2 regions of the Peribacillus sp. NJ11 genome follow, and region 1 is predicted to be linked to the other one. Evidence: riboswitches for the same ligand, from Rfam matches in the RefSeq annotation. Region 1 holds a riboswitch; the other holds the start of a gene.

The links. Region 1 has a riboswitch for ZMP and ZTP ahead of QUF86_RS11210 (phosphoglycerate dehydrogenase). Riboswitches for the same ligand answer to the same signal wherever they lie in the genome.
Positions count from the first base shown of each region.
Region 2: linked by a shared signal. The riboswitch ahead of QUF86_RS16555 (glutamate/serine transporter AimA) and the one ahead of QUF86_RS11210 (phosphoglycerate dehydrogenase) in region 1 are both predicted to bind ZMP and ZTP.

Region 1 covers NZ_JAUCFO010000001.1:2,253,703-2,263,446, forward strand. The annotation lists gene QUF86_RS11170 (cache domain-containing sensor histidine kinase) at 1-1,010, opposite strand, end outside; gene blaOXA (class D beta-lactamase) at 1,410-2,201, opposite strand; gene QUF86_RS11180 (alpha/beta hydrolase) at 2,418-3,080, shown strand; gene QUF86_RS11185 (iron chaperone) at 3,155-3,541, shown strand; gene QUF86_RS11190 (PTS sugar transporter subunit IIA) at 3,628-4,119, shown strand; gene QUF86_RS11195 (hypothetical protein) at 4,260-4,838, opposite strand; gene QUF86_RS11200 (VOC family protein) at 5,496-5,912, shown strand; gene QUF86_RS11205 (GNAT family N-acetyltransferase) at 5,982-6,497, opposite strand; ZMP/ZTP riboswitch at 6,906-6,984, shown strand; gene QUF86_RS11210 (phosphoglycerate dehydrogenase) at 7,123-8,322, shown strand; gene QUF86_RS11215 (hypothetical protein) at 8,594-8,761, opposite strand; gene QUF86_RS11220 (hypothetical protein) at 8,758-8,919, opposite strand; gene QUF86_RS11225 (hypothetical protein) at 9,370-9,744, opposite strand, start outside.
Region 2 covers NZ_JAUCFO010000001.1:3,345,628-3,355,371, forward strand. The annotation lists gene QUF86_RS16530 (MFS transporter) at 1-695, shown strand, start outside; gene QUF86_RS16535 (fumarylacetoacetate hydrolase family protein) at 1,403-2,032, shown strand; gene QUF86_RS16540 (carbon-nitrogen family hydrolase) at 2,189-2,986, opposite strand; gene QUF86_RS16545 (MFS transporter) at 3,002-3,913, opposite strand; gene QUF86_RS16550 (hypothetical protein) at 4,266-4,439, shown strand; ZMP/ZTP riboswitch at 5,053-5,131, shown strand; gene QUF86_RS16555 (glutamate/serine transporter AimA) at 5,188-6,780, shown strand; gene QUF86_RS28925 (asparaginase domain-containing protein) at 7,483-7,650, shown strand; partial or broken gene QUF86_RS16560 (hypothetical protein) at 7,626-7,895, shown strand; gene QUF86_RS16565 (alanine/glycine:cation symporter family protein) at 7,993-9,426, shown strand; gene QUF86_RS16570 (fumarylacetoacetate hydrolase family protein) at 9,557-9,744, shown strand, end outside.

The DNA.
Region 1 (9,744 bases):
TCAAAGGGGACATCCATATTTCCACCTTTTATTGTTCTCACTTTCTTGCTAAGAAGTTTAATGGGACGAGTGATTCTGTATGAAATAATACCAATCATTAATAGCCCTAACAAGCCGACTATTAGTCCAACGATTATATTTGTATAGGCAGTCTTCCGGACATCATCGAATAATACATGATTAGGGGTTATCTTAACTAATTTCCAATGATTTAGTGTTCCTGATAATGTTTTGGTTAAGATAATATCTTCACCCGTAATCTGCTTTTTAAATTCAGGAGTAACGGATTTTCCTATAAGGGACCGATCATTTGCATACATGACATTGTTATGTGAATCCATAAGTATTACAGATTCTTCATCCTTTTGAACAAGGCTGTTACATATACGGGCATAGGCATCCAAATCTATATCAATTGTAATTATTCCGAGATATTCGTTTGAAGGCACATCGACTATTTTATGGTGAAAAGTCATCACCATTGTGTCGTCCGATTGGGGAATGATCGCTGTGTCATTGTAATTTTGAATTTGATGTGGCGGCTCAATCATGTAATTGGAGTCAGAGCTATAAAATTGTTTTATCGGTTCCTCATTTAATAAATCGGGTTGAGGTTTCCGGGCGCTGACCGTCGCATTATAAACTGTAAACGATTCTTTATCCTTATCAATATAAAACCGTACTTGACGGATTTCGTTTCGCATCAGATAAAAGGTTTCTATGCTTTTTTCCATCGCAATCGGGTTAAAATATATCGAGTCTTCAAAACCATTCTTGAAAATCCGGAATAAATCGGGATTTCGATATAATAGATAGGGAAGGTTAATCATGTCATCAAAGTATTGCTCCAGTTCTTCAGCGTTATTCTGAAGTTGTTCTTGGCTATTTTCAAGCTCATGTCTCTCCACACTATTTTTTGTATAGCTGTAAATCAGAAACACTGATAGAAAATACGGTAAGATGATAAAAAGAAGTAACATTAACAATAAGCGACTTTGAATGGTTTTCACAGAAGGTGCCCCTTTCGCTAAAGGCCCATTATTTATTTCATGCAGAGTTTATATAAACGTTACAAACAAATAATCCTTAGCTCCATTTTATTATGATGCAGTTTTTTTGCTTTATTTAGTCAGTCTTGAATACTATTTTAAAACTATATCAAATAAACACGTATCGTCAACAAGGCATAAACACGTGATGCGCATTAAGAACATGGAACAAAAAACTATTCGATATAAAAAAACGGGAAATTCATAATTTCTCATTTTTCAAAAATGGAAGAAGGAAGAGTATAAATGATTACGACTATAGGAGCTTGTCTAGAGGAGTTTTGAATGTGTGTGCTGACAAATCAGGTGAAGTTTCATAAACTAAAAACGCATGCCCGAATTAAGAGCATGCGTGAACTATTATTCTTTTATGATATCCAACTCTTTCAGGGTATCCAGTGTAATCGTTTTGGCTTTACTTCCGCTGCCATCCAAGTTGGTGGCGAAGGCCCATTTACCTTTGTCCGTTTCGATGTAACCCACATACCAGCCCAATCCCATATCGGAAAGGCGTGTACCGGTTTTTCCATGGAGGACATATGAGTCTGCTTCTTCATTGATCATGATTCTCTTAACGGTTCTCATATGCTGCTTATCGATAGGCAGTTTTTCCTCTACAAGGTTTTCGATGAACTGGACTTGTTCCCGGGCAGAAATCTTTATGCTGCTGTCCAGCCAGAACTGATCGATCCCACCGGAGATATCATGATTGCCGTAATCGATTAGTTTCACATATTGCTGCATGTTTTCCGCCCCGATATCGCGGGCCATTGCTTGATAATACCAGATCACAGAATGCCTCATGGCTGAAGCCAGCGTATGGTCCCTGTTCCAATCTTCAAATTCCCGGATTACGCCATCCCAGCGCTTCACTTCATATTCATCGCTCACCGCTTTTGTCTGTAAGCCGATTAATGCATTCGCCACTTTGAATGTCGATTCTGGAGTGTAGCGTACTTTACTTCGCTGTTTGTTATAGATAAATACTTTATCATTTTTTAAGTTTTGGAGAACCATCGTACCTTCCGCACCATCGAAAGACTCCCCGATATCCATTTCTTTCACCTTTTGATCGTTTGCACTTGCATGAATCGAGCCCATGGAACCAGTGACTAGCAGGACAAGAATGAAACATAACGCTTTGATTTTCATTACACACTCTCCTTTAAGGCATGGATTGATCGATCATCAGAAATACAGAGTAATTCCCAAAAAATAGGTTGATAGCTAAAGTATACCTATTCCCGGTAAAAAACGAAACCTTATTCTTGGATTCTATCTAGATGTATCAATCAAGGAGGAATGCAGCGGGTAGCTAATGAATATATAGAGCAAACGATAGAATGGATTCAATGGGAGGAATCTATCATGAAGGTTAACCAAGGAAAAATAAATAGTAATGAAAAAGAAATTACATACACGCATATTGAAAATGGAAGCCCAGCCGTTTGTTTTATGTTTTCTGGTGCGGGTTACACGTATGAGAAGCCGCTATTTTATTATTCGACAATGATCATGCTTCAAACTCAGTATGATGTCGTGCATGTTCATTACTCTTACGACCAGGATATATTCAAGCATCCGTTGGTAGATATTACAAAAGTGATAGTTAATGATATTAATCCCGTCATAACTGAAGTTCTTCAAAATCATGAATATCAAGAAACTGTATTTTTGGGCAAATCACTTGGTACCATACCAATCATCAACGGAATTATGAAAAGTGAGCAGTTTATGAATTCCAAGATGATTTTGCTTACGCCACTATTGAAGTTCGATTCGATTTTTGAAGGGTTATTAAGCAGCCACCATTCAGTACATATAATAATAGGAGAAAAAGATCATCATTATATTCCAGGTAAAATTCAAATGATTGAAACAAAAACGAATATAAGTATGGATAAAGTCCCCTATGCTAATCATTCTTTGAATAGTGAACCTTTGAATACTTCAAGGTCGATTACCATGCTAGAAGGTGTAATGAAAAGAATGGAAGAGTTCTTAAAAAATGACTCTCTTAATATAGGTTAGCGAGCTAACGGGTGCTCGGGGAGGGAAATGTTATAATAAGTGTATTGTAGTTTGGATTGATGGAAGGAGAAATCATGGAAGGAACCAATACATTTCATTCAATTGATGAATACATTATACAATTTCCCGAAGAAGTTCAGGAGATATTAAAAACGTTAAGAAAAGTCATAAAGGATGCAGCACCGGCTGCAGAAGAAAAGATCAGTTATCAAATGCCCACTTTTGTTTTAAACGGAAATCTGGTGCATTTCGCTGCCTATAAAAAACATATTGGATTCTATCCAACTCCAAACGCGATCTCTGCTTTTGAACATGCTTTATCTGAATACAAATGTTCAAAAGGGGCCGTTCAGTTTCCACTTAACAAACCAATTCCTTATGAAATAATAACCAAGATGGTTACATTTAGAGTGGAAGAGAATAAGAAGAAAGCAGAAGGCAAATTGAAAAAGAAAAAATAATTTCGACTATTATCAGAATTTACAAAACACTAAATGTAAGCTGTAAGAAGCTTAAAATCAACTGGAAAGAGAAAGGAAGGAATAATATGTTTAAAAAATTATTCGGTAACAAAGAAAAAGTGGAACAACTGCTTGCTCCTATAAATGGACAAGTAATAAATATTGAAGATGTTCCGGATCCGGTATTTTCCGGTAAGATGATGGGGGACGGAATAGCGATTCTTCCTGAGGAGGGGCTGGTTGTTTCTCCTATTGATGCAGAAGTGATCCAGGTTTTTCATACTAAACATGCTTTGGGCCTTCGCACGAAGCATGGCATTGAATTGTTAATTCATATTGGATTAGAAACAGTGAACCTGAAAGGCGAGGGATTCGAAGTCCATGTCACAGAAGGGCAAAGGGTAAAAGCAGGGGACAAGCTTGTTACATTTGATATTGAATTTCTAAAATCCAAAGCTCCAAGCATCGTAACTCCGATTGTTGTCACGAATGGCGACCTGGTTGAAAAAATAGAAAAAACAGATAGTACACAAGCAAATATTAAGGAAACACAGATTATGAGTGTTTATTTGAAGTGAAATAGAACGTCAAGTGCCTTCTATATTAGAAACTTCTAAACAAGAAAAACAGTCCTTGCTGGCGAATGCTGGCAAGGATGTTTTTACTATAAACCCATCACATACAGCTGCAAGACTTCAGCTTCACTTAGCACAGTGAACTATTCCAAGTGCACATACCCCAAATCACTACTAAAAGATTTAAGATCGTTAATTAACTGGTTAATATTTTGGCTTGGACCGCTATCATATAGAGCATTTCTAAATTTTAAGAACTTAGTCCCCTTTTCTATTAAACTATTCAATAGCACATTTTCAGGGAATCTTAGTGTGGATATCTTAGGCATATCATTCCATTCCTTGCTAGCGAAACCATGGTTCCATGTAAATGATATATAGGGATTTTTTTTCATTAGCCTTTTCATTTGCCAATCCATAGAGCGTTCTGAATAGTCGCAGCTGCCAATACCGGTATTTAAACAATCATACATTGCCTGTAAAATTGAAAGCCAAATACCATCAACATCATCCCAATCATAAAAGCTCGAGAGAAATTGATCTTGATAAGATATAATGACTGTGCCGTATAAGGAAGTTCCTTTTGAAGTAAATAACTTTTGATTTCCCAGTTGCTTGGCGCTTGAGTGATGGATTGGGATAAAATCTCCGTTAGCTAATAAATGTTTATTAATAATTGCATCATAACTATTTTTTGATATATATGTTTGAATGGTAACCATCTATGAACCACCTATCCCATAAGGTAATGTTGTCGTTTCCCATCTGTTTTTGACCTGTGCTAGATTTGTAAAACGTGGATTGCTCTACTTGCATAATAGGTGGTGCTTCGAGCGTTTGTTTAGCTATCGGAGAACGAAATGATTGGGCTGAATCCTGGTAAAATAACTGAAAGCAAAACCAGTAAAGAAAATGTTCCGGATACTTTATGTTTTAATACTATTTTTCATAAGCTTACCTCCTTGAAATAATTATTTAATTTTAGTAAAACATGGAATTATAAAGTTATTATTTCAAAAAAGAAAAGATGTGTTTTAGTTATGAAACCCAAATTGAACATCTGGTATACGAATGCAAAAGGGCGGCAGTCTGCTAATTTTTATGCGCAAATGCTACCACCATCCAATGTTGAAGCAACAAGGGAAGAGGCAAATACTCCTTGAAAATTTCATAAGGTAAACTCTCAGGTTGTTTTAAAATTGAATTATCCTGTTTAATATTTGAAATTCACTTTTAAGTAGGTGAATTATGGATGTTCCCAGTGGCTAAGGTTGTATCTGTTCAATTTGAATGCAATGACTGCTGCAAGCAGGAAAATCGAAAAGTGCAGCGAATAGTAGGTGAATGAACATAAAATAAATCAAGCGAGGGTGAATTTGATGGGAGTTCAAGCAGAAAAGATCTTTGTAAACTTGCCTGTTAAAGATTTGGATGCCTCAATGGAATTTTTCACAAAGGTCGGCTTTGAATTTAACGAGCAAATGACCAATGAAAATGCAACGTGCATGGTTATCAGTGAGTCTATATATGTCATGTTATTGGTGGAAGATTACTTTAAAACGTTTACCAAGAAGGATATCCCGGATCCAGCAACAACTACGGAAGCCATCGTGGCCCTATCGGTTAAAAGTAAGGAAGAAGTGGATGAGGTCGTGAATAGGGCACTGGATGCCGGCGGAAAGCCTTTTAATGAAGCAATTGATCATGGTTTCATGTACGGTTGGAGCTTTAAGGATATCGACGGTCATTCTTGGGAAGTGTTTTACATGGACGAAAGCGGATTTAATCAAAATTAAATCAAATGAAAGACACAATCCTTCACTTAGGATTGTGTCTTTTTTTGAAGTTCGGTGCCGTAGGTTTATTCATAACAATACCGGGCTAATATCCTTCCATTCATAAACCAATAGATTTATTTCAGCGCCAGCGATTTTGATTTTTTCGGTTTTAAGCAATTCAGCACCAAATGCCTCATAGAAGTATCGAGATTTATTATCTTCAAGCACCTCAACGAGAATGGTCTTGAATCCAAGTTCTTCAAATTTAAAAAATAACTCTTTGATAAGTTTCTTTCCTATTCCCATTCTTTGAAAATTTTCGAGGATATAAATTGCAGTTAAATCACCCGAATCCTCAGCCTTATTCGTTTCCCTTTTCCCTCCACTTATAAATCCTACTATTTTTCCCTCGTTATTCTCTGCTACATAAATATGATTCCCTTCACTGGATATATTCTTTATCCATAAATCTTTCCTTTTCTCATAAGACAGATTATCTAGAAAATCACTTGGCATTATATTTTCATAAGTGGTTCTCCAGCAATCCACATGGACTATTGCAATACCTTCAGCATCAGCAAGCGTTGCCTCTCTTACTAACATATTAATTCCCCCTAATTATCTTTTAGTTTGCTATACTTTCTATATTTTACTAATATTATCCATTTTACAACAAAGCTGTCCGAGATAGTCCAAGAATATCAACAGCCACTTTCGACAGTGCCTTTTTCCAACGATTAATTTCGTCGATATATTCCTAATTTCGGAGATAAAACGATAGAATTCGTCGATATATTCCTAATTTCGGAGATAAAACGATAGAATTCGTCGATATATCTAATTTCGGAGATAAAACGATAGAATTCGTCGATATATTCCTAATTTCGGGAGATAAAACGATAGAATTCGTCGATATATTTCTGGTGAGTTGTGACTTCTGCAAAAAAAGAGATAAATCTTTAAAATGATATTGAAGATTGCTGAATAATTTGATAAAATAAAATAAATGAAAAGACTATGTGCAACTGGCGAAACACGGATAACCGTGAGGGAACACATAGTGTCGTAGCCGTTCGCCTGGGCAGAGGTAAGGGATTTTATCCCTTGCCTCTTTCTGTGTATTTACAGAGGATAGTAAAGGTTTAGAGAATGCAGATTTTCATGGTTTCAAAATTTTGTCATTATTTTGAAACTTCAAAACTATCATAACCAAAAAGGAGCAAACAAAATGAGCACAGTACTTTTAGAAAAAGTCAAAACGATCAAAGCGTTAAATAATATTGCCGAAAGCGGGTTAAATGTATTCAACAAAGGCGATTTTAAAGTCGACAATGACAGTGAAAACCCTGATGCAATCGTACTTCGCAGCTTTAACATGCATACTATGGAATTCGGCGATCAGTTAAAAGCAATCGCAAGGGCAGGTGCAGGAGTCAATAATATTCCGGTCGACAAATGCACAGAGCAAGGAATCGTTGTTTTCAATACACCTGGAGCTAACGCAAACGCTGTAAAAGAAATGGTGCTAACGTCATTAATGGCTTCATCTCGTAACCTGTTTGCCGGTGTGGCCTGGACAAAGACGCTGGAAGGCGAAGGAGAACAAATTCCAAAGCTTGTAGAAGCAGGAAAGAAACAATTCGTTGGTAAAGAAATCAAGGGAAAAACTCTTGGCGTAATCGGTTTAGGAGCGATCGGTGCACTTGTAGCGAATGATGCCCTGGATTTGGACATGGATGTCATTGGGTTTGACCCGTTCATCTCTGTTGATACAGCTTGGAACTTGTCCCGCAATGTACAACGCGCCATGACAATTGAACAATTGTTTGCAGAATCTGATTACATTACAGTACACGTTCCATTAACTGATGACACTAAAGGAATGTTTAACCAAGAAACATTTGGCATCATGAAGCCTGGTGTACATATCTTGAACTTCTCACGCGGCGAGCTAGTGAATGAAGCGGATATGGAAGCGGCACTTGAAAGCGGAAAAGTAGGCAGGTTCATTACAGACTTCCCGAATGAAAACGTGTTGAAAATGAATAATGTCATTCCAATTCCGCATCTTGGTGCCTCTACACTAGAATCAGAGGAAAACTGTGCCATCATGGCAGCTCGTCAGTTGAAGACCTTTTTAGAAACAGGGAACATCAAGAACTCTGTGAATTTCCCGAATACTGACATTCCTTATACAGGAAATCGTCGTGTGGCAACTTTCCACGAAAACGTTCCTAACATGGTTGGGCAAATCACACTGGCTGTATCTGGCTTTAATTTGAACATCGCTGACATGGTTAACAGAAGCCGTGGGGGATATGCGTATACGATCATCGACATTGACGGTGAAGTAAACGGCGATATCATTCCTGGTTTGGAAGCAAAAATCAAACAAATCGAAGGTATCGTCACAACTCGTATTATCTAATTGGTACCGGAAGATAGATGATAAATAGTGAAAGCCTCAATTCCTTTAAGGAGTTGGGGCTTTTTTTAGGCTTTGTTAATGTTTTTGAACAAAAAAAGCCACTTATTGTGGTGATATCATATTAAACTGACTCACGTGTTGAGAACCTAGGGATTACAACGAACTCAGCCTGGCACGGGTTATGCCAAGCAGCTCGATACAGTCAGTTGAAGTCAAAACTTCTTCCATCACGAATTGCTTAAGATCGAACTTCTCCAAGATTAAAAATCTGTCATGGTTTCACTTCCGTTTCTTCTTCATAATGTACAAACAACATCAAGTAGATTGCGAATAGAAGATGCAAATAAAGTGGAATATTCTTATCGTTTTGAATGACAACAAATATGAAAATTCCATATAGCAAAATTGGAATGGTTAAAAGGATTCTGAGCTTAGTCACATGTCATCCTCCCATTTATCCTCAAATATTAATACATCAAGCATTTGAGCCACTTGAAAATCCTTTTCTGCAATTGCTTTTATTAAACTTGTACAATTATTTTCCCTAAGAACATCTGCTAATAATTGTAAATCCATTGTCATTACAGTTGGTTTCATAGTTTTACCCTCCTAATTTACCAAATATTCTGTCAGTTCCGTTATTACAATAGTATGAAGTACAGAGAAAATGCTGTCAATCAATATTCCATCTGTACTCATTTTGAGTTAATGGATTCAAAAGTTATCTACCAAAATCACTATCTCATATATTAATCTGCTTAGTTAGATAGTCACTGGTGTGTCTCCTTGCTTCCGTTCACTTCAGCGCATCGCCTTTTCCGTTTGGGAAAGGGTTTATTTTTTGCCTTCTTTTGTAGGCATCAGGATTACATCAAAATGTAATATCATGATGGGAAACATTTGAAAAGATGACGTATCAGAAAATAATCCCTAAATTCTCAACCAACCTGTCAGTTCAATAAGGCTTTTGGTAATTTGCTATAGTAAAGAATCGTCCCTAGGAAATACAGAGACGATTCACACCCTTTCTACACAGAAAGGATTACCCTATATTGTTCTTCCCCAAAAATTCTGATACTGATGAAGGATATTCGATGTTAAAAAAGCTCCAACAGGAGGTAATTGCTCGGTATAGGTATTACCACTAACAGGAAATTCATTCAGAGCTATATCAGTAGTGGCAATCCATGATCCAGACTCACCTGCTTGTAAAGAGGGAGGCTTCATAAGAAAACGTCCGCGTAAAATAAAATGTCGAACTCTAATCTGGAAATCATCAATAATGGTTAAGTTGCCAGAGAATGTGGCATAAGGTGAATCGAATGTGAGTTGTTTGGTGCTTTCATTCCAAAAGCCACTAATCGGAATAGGTGTACCACGAAAATTAGCCGTACCACTTACTCTATTATCTGTAATGGAGTT
Region 2 (9,744 bases), 1.1 Mb from region 1:
TCGTTCTTGTATCGAAACCAAAACAACTATTTAAAGATGATTCCAAAGCCAAGGAAGTTCTAATTAAAGAACGGGAAGGTGTTTGGACGATTCTACGCCGAATATTTTCTACCCGTCAAGCCTGGGCCACTTTCTTTTGCCACTTTGGAGTGGTTGGCACATATATAGGATTCATCGGTTCGTGGGGAGTTCCCTATGGAATTCATGTGTTTGAAATGTCTCGTTCAGGGGCAAGCCAGCTTATTATGTATGGTCTTTTTGGAGCCATCATAGGAGGCCCTTTAATTAGCTGGATTACAAGCCGGATGGGTTCTATCAAAAAAGTCTACACCTTTATCCATCTAATTGTCTTATGCAGTTGGAGTGGGTTGTTCTTCTCCGGCGTAAAACCTCCATTTATAATGGTGGTGGTTTTACTATTTATCATAGGTTTTGGAAATGGAGCTAGCTCTTTGACTTTTGCAGTGGTACGGGAATCATTTCCTATTCAACAAGTAGGTGTTGTTTCAGGATTTGCCAATATGGGTGGATTCTTAAGTGCCGTTTTGTTGCCTAGTGTTTTCGGAAATGTACTGGATCTATTTCCTCGGCATTCTATAGATGTGGGCTATCATTATGGCTTTCTCATTCCTGTCATATTTTCTTTGATGGGATTGTTAGGTGTCATTTTGATCAAAGAGAAAAAAACGTTTTAATATATATAACAGTTATAAAGGTCCGAATTGTAAACGTCCAAGTTCTAAAAAGTAAGTTTGTTATAAAATTACCAGATATAGTTTCCTTTACATAGTTAAAACAATATGTAAGGAGACTATGTCCTTTTCACTTATAACAAACGAGTTAGCTATATAGAACTTATCAAAATACTATAAACAAACTGGGAGAGATAAATGCACTTGATGCCTATTCAACAGATAGTGAATTGCAAAAATATCATCTTACAGTTGATATACATGTAATGGTGGTTAAATATTTTAAAAAGTACTTTCCTAGTGACATAATACGAGTTTCAAAAACAGAGGCTTTTCCAAAATAAAGTTCCTGTATTGAGTAGGATTATCGAAATTGAAAGTAAAGTAAAGTAAAGTAAAGTAACAACGACTCGTTAGGAAGTATGTGATCTTTTAGAGAATCACTGTTCATACGTGTGCTGGGTTTGTGAAGAATTAATAGTAAGGAAGGTTGAACTTGGCCAATCTAGCACACTTAATAATTATGAAATCGTTTGAGATTGAATTTTATGCGAAAAAACTATTAATATTAAAAAAGTAGTTAAAGAAAAAACAAGGGCGTTAGTTCCATTTACTATTGAATCATTACAAAGTAAGATTTAATAAAAAAGAAATCTGAAATTTTTGGTAACAAAAATTTTATTCTTTAAAAGAAAAGAGTGGGTTTAATAATGAAAGACATTAAAAATATCTATTGTGTAGGTCGAAATTATGCTTTGCATGCAAAAGAATTAAATAATGAAGTACCAACTTCCCCTTTTTTATTTTCAAAACCAACTCATTCGTTAGTTGAAGCGAATGGTCAGTCAATTACGTTGCCGAGTAATCAGGGTTCCATTCACTATGAAACAGAACTTGTCCTTCATATCGCAAAACCGTACGAAACAGGAATGAAAGTAGATGAAATAGTAGATGCCATAGCCCTTGGTTTGGATTTAACACTTAGAGATGTTCAAGCACAGTTAAAGCAAAAACAGCATCCTTGGCTTTTGGCTAAAGGATTTAAAAATTCGGCTGTTGTAAGTGATTTCATTCCGTTTCAAGGTGTCGAAGCATGTAAACAATTAGATTTTTCCCTTTTTAAAAACGGAGAGCGTGTACAAGTCGGAAATATTAAGGACTTACTTTTTGATTTGCAAACAATTATAGATTTTACAGCAGAGCATTTTGGGCTTGGGAAAGGAGATATTATTTTTACTGGTACTCCTAGTGGCGTCGGTCCTCTTGCAGATCAAGACAAGCTTTCACTAAACTGGGGTGGAAAGGAAATTGGATCCTGTTCTGTCACACTACATCCATGATAAAGAGTAGTCATTTCCTTTTCTTATGCAACTATCGGGACAGTAGTTGCATAAGAAAATAAAAATTATCAATGGATTTTACGTGAAACATATGCTTTGTTGAATTAAACGTAAAAGCTACTCCTAAAGATTGGTATCTCTGGAGTAGCTCCTATTTTATAACTTTCTATACTTTTCTGGTACTCTGGAATCGAATATGGGAACATCTTTTCTTATTTGGGGTACTTTCTCTAAATTTAAAGTTGCCTTTAATTCACCAACTTCTTGATCCAATTTTTGAACAATGTCTCCCCATGGATCTACAATTTGTGAGCAACCTGCAAATTCCACCCCTAGCTTTGTCCCCGCCACATTTGATGCAACAACATACATTTGGTTCTCAATTGCGCGCGCACGAAGTAACGTATTCCAATGTGTTTCCCTTGCAAGTGGCCATTCTGCGACGATATGTAACACTTGAATACCTTGTAATGCTAAGTCACGAATAATTTCTGGGAATCGTAAATCGTAACAAATAATAACCCCCATCTTCACACCTTCAAGTTCAAATATTTCAACTTGATTATGGCCGCCCGTTAAAAACTTAGGTTCATCTAACATCGGAACAAGGTGCATCTTGTCATATGTGTGAACAATCACACCCATTCGATTTACTATAATCGCACGATTAAAGATATCTTTACCTTCTAATACGGCAATCGAGCCACCCACCAAGTTTACATTAAACTTCTTAGCCAGTGATTGTAAAAATTCAATGGATTGCTTTCCATCCACTTTGCAGATTTCTTTCAATTCCTCCAACGCATAGCCCGTAGACCACATTTCAGGAAGTACAACAACATCTACATCATCACTATAGTTAGCTTCTAACCAGCGTTCAATGATTTTCCTATTCTCTACAGGATTTCCAACCACTAAATCCATTTGAAATACTAAATAATTCAAATCGGTCACTCCTCTTAATAGTATTTAGTTTAGTAATGATGTATCTGGTTTCACAAACAACCATAATATAGCTGCAATAAACACAGGGATTACAGTTACTCCTAATGTGATATTCCAACCAAAGTTTTCTGCTAACCAACCACATAATAACGGTGATACAAAAGCTCCTAGATTTCCCCACAAGTTCATCCAACCTGAAACGGAACCTGAAAAGTTTCTCCCTAAGTCTGTAGCGGAAGCCCAAGAACACACTACTGTAAATCCTAGTGAACCCAAGCATAATGATAACCATAAAACATTCATATAAGGAGATAATGTCATAACGGCAAGGTACATTGAAATAATAAATACTATTAAACCTGATATAGCTAAAGAGGATCTTGATATTTGCTTTGAAAAACCTTTACGTACTAAGTAGTCGGAAAGAATACCACCAGTCATTACTGTTATCAGTATTGCTAACCAAGGTAGGCTTGCAGCAAGTCCCATTTTACTTAATGAGAATCCTCGATCTTCCAGTAGATATGTAGGTAACCAAACTAAAAAGAAAGTGATAATATACAAAACAACGAAATATTGCAATCCTAACGCCCAAAATCGATAGCTTTTCAGAAAAGTACTCCAAGGGGCTCTAACTTTAGCATTATCAACAATTTCTCTGTCTTCTAGAATATATTCTTTTTCTTGTTCATTCACAAGTTTATGAATTTCAGGATAGTCTCGGGCTATAACATACCATACACCTGCAATGATTATTCCTATTAATCCAAAAATATAAAATACAGCTTGCCAACCAAAATATTGATAGATATAAACCGTGACGATAGGGGCGATAACTGGTCCAAAATATGAACCTGCCAATAATGCACTGGATGCTCTGGCTTTTTCATCACTTCTAAACCAGTTTGTATTAAATACGTCATTAGCTGGAAACATCGGTCCTTCACCTATCCAAGTAAGAATCAGACCGATACAATAGACCGTGAGATTTAACTAAACCCGTCAAACCCGTAAATACTGACCACCATACTAGAGAAAAAGCGATCATTTTTCTAGGACCAAATTTTTCTGCCATAAGTCTTGCCGGAATTTGAACTAACGCCTAACCTAAAGAGATTAATGATGCAAGCATACCAAAATTTATAATCATAATTTGTAGAAAAATGTCGTTATTTACGAATATCTTATCTCCATTTCTGAGATATTATTATATTGTATTCACTTTAACACATTGAAGTGGTAATGCAACGTTTATGTCGGTGCTCAACTTAGTGAGTGGGGAAAATAAATGAGTGTAATCGTCGAGAAGAAACGAGTGGAAAGCTATACTCATATGGAAGATGTAATGTTGGTTGGGAAAATCCAAAATGGTGATGAAGATGCACTGGACTTTTTAATCAAAAAATACAGATGTGTCCTCCAAACTAATGCATTTGAGGTATTTTTTAAGGGGTGGGGATAAAGTAGACGTCTTTCAGGAGGGTATGTTTGAACATTCTCCGATCCCTTACTTGTAGAATCATGTTTGAGGCTGGTTGTATAACAAGCGAAGCTTTGGCACTACATGGAGGACTAGGGGTACTGGGTAATTCCTTTAGCTTTTTATTAATAATATCCAAAATTTAATTTATTCAGATTAACCTAATCAATGAAAAGCCAGGAAGGCACATTTTACATAGCACTTGCTTCTATTAGTATATTTGGAAATCCAATCTACGTTCATCACTCTAGCTATGCCGAGTGTGTTTCATGTGCATGGCTTTTTTTTGAGGAAGAAAAGAACAGTTTATGTAAATGTTGTTGGATATAATTTGTAAAATATGAACGGTTTATTTTGCGAATATAAGCTCTTAAAGATTTTTAAGTATAATGTTAAAGAGAGATGATTTTATTGATGTAGCGTGTGTTCCGGAAATCGAATGTTTGTTTTTTGGACTTTAATTTACCTAATTTTTTCAAATTAAAATGAATATTGATAGGGAATTACGAAAAATAAATAAGAATATATATAAAATATAAATATTTTTCAAGTGTTGTGAAATTTAAAATAATCCTATATACTATAAAAAAACTATTTTCCTATATGTAACTGGCGCAACATGGAGAACCATGGGGGAGCATATAGAGTATAAGCCGCGCGCCTGGGCAAACACTTGATCTATAAATAGATCAAGTGTTTTTTATTTTCCTAGGAAGAGGTGTAGGTAGAGATGAGTAATATGCATAGAAAGATGGGGACTTTTGCTTTAACTATGACAGGTATTGGTTCTATTATCGGCTCAGGTTGGTTGTTCGGAGCGTGGAAAGCCGCCCAGATTGCTGGGCCAGCAGCTATTTTTTCTTGGATTATCGGTATGGTTGTAATTTTATCTATTGCATTATCTTACGCAGAGCTTGGGGCAATGTTTCCTGAAGCTGGAGGAATGGTTAAGTATCCTCAATATTCGCATGGTTCTTTTATTGGATTTTTAGCTGCGTGGGCGAACTGGATTTCGATCGCTTCGACTATTACCGTTGAGGCCATTGCTTCGGTACAATATATGAGTACGTGGCCTTGGGAATGGGCCAGATGGTCTCATTCCTTAGTTGATAACAATATCTTAACGACCAAAGGATTATTCATAGCTTCTTTACTATTATTGTTCTATTTCTTCGTCAACTATTGGACAGTTAACCTTTTTGCTAAGGCAAATTCATTTATTACTATTTTTAAATTAATTGTTCCAGGTGTAATGGCAGGATCGTTATTTTTTGCTGGATTTCATGGTGAAAACTTTACAAGTTCTCAAGGAATCGCACCATATGGTTGGGCAAGCGTTTTAACAGCAGTAGCTACTTCTGGTATCGTGTTTGCGTTTAACGGATTTCAAAGTCCCGTTAATATGGCAGGAGAAGCGAAGTCGCCGAATAAGTCTATACCAATTGCTGTTATTGGGTCTATTTTAATTGCAGGTTTTATATACGTTATTTTACAAGTTGTTTTTATCGGTGCTGTCGATCCGTCTATGATTGTGAACGGATGGAGTCAACTGAATTTTAATTCACCTTTTGCAGATTTGGCAATTGCTCTTAGCCTTAACTGGTTAGCGATTGTATTGTATGTAGATGCGTTTGTATCACCATCTGGTACAGGTGCCACTTATACAGCTACAACTTCGCGAATGCTTTATGGAATGCAGAAAAATGGGTACTTACCGAATATCTTTGGTACATTACATCCACTATATGGTGTTCCTCGTCCAGCGATGTTATTAAACTTAGGCGTATGTTTTATCTTTTTATTTTTATTCCGCGGATGGGGCGTACTTGCTGAAGTGATTTCAGTTGCTACACTTATTTCGTACATCATGGGGCCAGTTGCATTGACAACATTAAGACGTACAGCTTCTCATTTTAATCGTCCATTTCACTTAAAAGGCGCTTCTATTATTGCTCCTTGTGGATTTGTTTTTGCATCGCTGACTTTATACTGGGCGCGTTGGCCATTAACAGGAGAAGTCGTTTTCATCATTGCCATTGGACTACCTATTTACTTTTATTATCAAGCTAAAAATAAATGGAATGGATTCAAAAAACAATTTTTATCAGGTGTTTGGATGCTTCTTTACTTAGGTTGTATGATTTTGATTTCTTATATTGGAAGTGAGAAGTTCGGCGGAAAAAATATTCTTACATTTGGCTGGGATATGGTGGTCATCGCATGTCTGGCACTCTGCTTCTATTGGTGGGGAGTTAAGAGCGGGATTAAAACAGAATACTTGGCTGAGGCTGAAAAAATCAACAAAGAATTTATTAATAAATAACTCTTAGTGTAGACACAGCTATATGAGTAAAAAGAAAACATGGTTACTTTATGACCATGTTTTTTTATTTATTAAAAAGTGTTCGCAAATTGGAACACCTGACAATATTAATGAAAAATTTAAACTTTTACCACACGTTTATAACCAACCTCTCTGGATAATGGATTGGCAGGAAGTACAAACATTTCATCTCCCAAGTCTAGTCGTATCGGATGAGAGAAAATGACTCCGTTATATACGAATGAGTGATATTCACCAAACTCACCACATGGATCAACATCCTCTGGTAAATCTTCCATAAATTTTTGGTCCGCAGCCAGTAAGTACATCGGACTTCGACAAGGCTCCGAAATGGCAAAACTGGAGCTGAAAACGCTTCTGGCTAAATATGAACATATAAACACGTTGATGTATATGGTTTTTAGGCTTAAACATCTAAGCTGCAATTAAGTATCTTAATGAAATAATTATCTTTTTGATATTTATCATTGTAATAACTCAGCTCAGATTCAGGAAGCAAACACCATTCTGTGGATTCAAAAAGTGGATGAGGTGTACGAGAATTGAATATTTTTATCTTGAATTATTATATTTATGTTACTATAATTACATGGAAAGTACGCGAATCGAATAAACATACGCGAATTGAATACTTTCTTTTAAAAAACTTATTGTAAAAAAGAGATAGAGGAGCCATTATCATTGAAAAAATTAATGTTGTTTACGACTGGTGGAACAGTAGCCTCACTTGAAGGAGAAAACGGACTTGTACCTGAACTGCATGCCGATGATCTATTAAGTTACATACATGAATTAAATGTACGTTGCCGTATTGATACGAAAGAGTTGTCATTACGACTCAATGTCTAGAAGAAGGAGAAGACATGGGTATATATGAAGTCGGTCGGAAAGTTGACCATAATCGTGTAGTACGTTCTAAAAATATGAACACAGAAGCAATCGTGCCGAAATTGATGTGGGTGCTAGGAAAAACAACAGATCCTAAAAAGGTAAAAGAAATGATGGAAGCATCGATTGCAGCAGATATTACATATTTTTTTGAGATACTGCTATCAAGGCGATTAACTCAAATTTGGGGGCTATATAACTCCTGACTTTGGACAGAATTCATCAGTTGATGAAGTTGATCTTTTTACAGTGAAAAAACTAGGTATCTTCTAAGCTAGTAAATTTCTTATAAGAGGTGATAGAATGCAACAATTATTACATGATGTAGTTGGCGTATCAAATGAATTCCTTTGGTCAAAATTATTAGTTATTATGCTTGTTTCTTGTGGGATTTATTTCACATTTAAATTGAAATTTGTACAGGTTCGAATGTTAAGGGAAATGGTCCGTGTTTTAATGGAAGGGAGAACTAGTTCTAAAGACAGCGTTTCCCCATTTCAAGCTTTCTGTATTGGTATGGCCGCTCGCGTTGGAACAGGTAATATCACTGGAATTGCGATTGCGATTGCATTAGGCGGTCCTGGAGCGATATTCTGGATGTGGATAATTGCTATTATTAGCTCAGCAACCAGCTTTATTGAAAGTACGTTAGCGCAAGTATATAAAGTAAAAGATAAAACTGGTTTCCGAGGCGGTCCATCCTATTATATGGAAAAAGGATTGAACAAACGTTGGATGGGAGTATTATTCTCCATTTTAATTACGCTTTCTTTCGGTCTTGTATTCAATTCTGTACAATCAAATACCGTTACAATTGCTTTTGAGAACTCATTTGGTTCAGATCGTTTAACTGTAGGGATTCTCATGACATGTGCTTTCGCTGTGATTATCTTTGGCGGTGTGAATCGTATTGCAAAAATTGCTGAATACAAGGTTATGATTCTAGGTGTGTTATACCTTGGAATGGCATTATTTGTCGTAGCAATGAACATAACCAAAATGCCGGAAATTCTTTCTCTTATTATTAATAACGCGTTTGGCTTTGAACAAATAGCAGGCGGTTCACTAGGCGCTGCGTTCATGAATGGAGTTAAACGTGGTTTATTCTCGAATGAAGCTGGTATGGGGAGTGCGCCAAACGTTGCCGCAACGGCAAAAACAAGTCATCCGGTGAAACAAGGACTTATTCAAGCATTTGGCGTATTAACGGATACACTGATCATCTGTACAAGCACAGCATTTATTATTTTACTTTCTGATGCTTATAAACAACCAGGGCTAACTGGCATTGCACTTACACAAACATCATTAAGTGAACACATCGGTTCCTGGGCATCAGGTTGTCTTGCTATCTTTGTTTTCCTATTTGCATTCGGTTCGTTAATTGGTAACTATTATTATGGGGAAACAAATATTCGATTTTTACACAAAAGTAAAGTGTTGTTGATTCTATATCGAATAGGCGCGTTCGCCATGATTGTATTCGGTTCGATTGCAAAGGTCGAGCTTGTATGGGATTTAGCAGATTTATTTATGGGCTTGATGGTTATTATAAACTTAATTGCCGTTCTCTTATTATCAAAAGTAGCTTTTGCAGCATTAAGTGATTATATGAAACAGAAAAAAGCCGGTCAAGATCCAGTTTTTTATAAAGACAGCATTAAAGGTCTTGAAAATCTTGATTGTTGGGAGCACTCTCAAGATGCTACCACTTTAAAAAAGGAAAACACCATGTAATAAAAAAGATTTTTAGACATAAGGGTTTGGCATTATCACCTACAGGGGGCTTGTTTGCGATTATGAGAAGAGCCGAAATTTATATTATCTGAGGTAAGTATATCTTACTCATCAAAGGAGTTTATTCATCATGCATGTACTACAAAAAACACAAAAAATAGTTCGCTATCAGAATCAACAGGGCAAAATACATTACGGTATTGTTGAGGATGAGATAATATTACAACTGTCTAGCAGTTTTGCTGAACTTGTCAACAAGGAAATAAAGTATGACGGGGTAGAGCTGAAATATAGTGACGTGAAAATTTTGGAACCTGT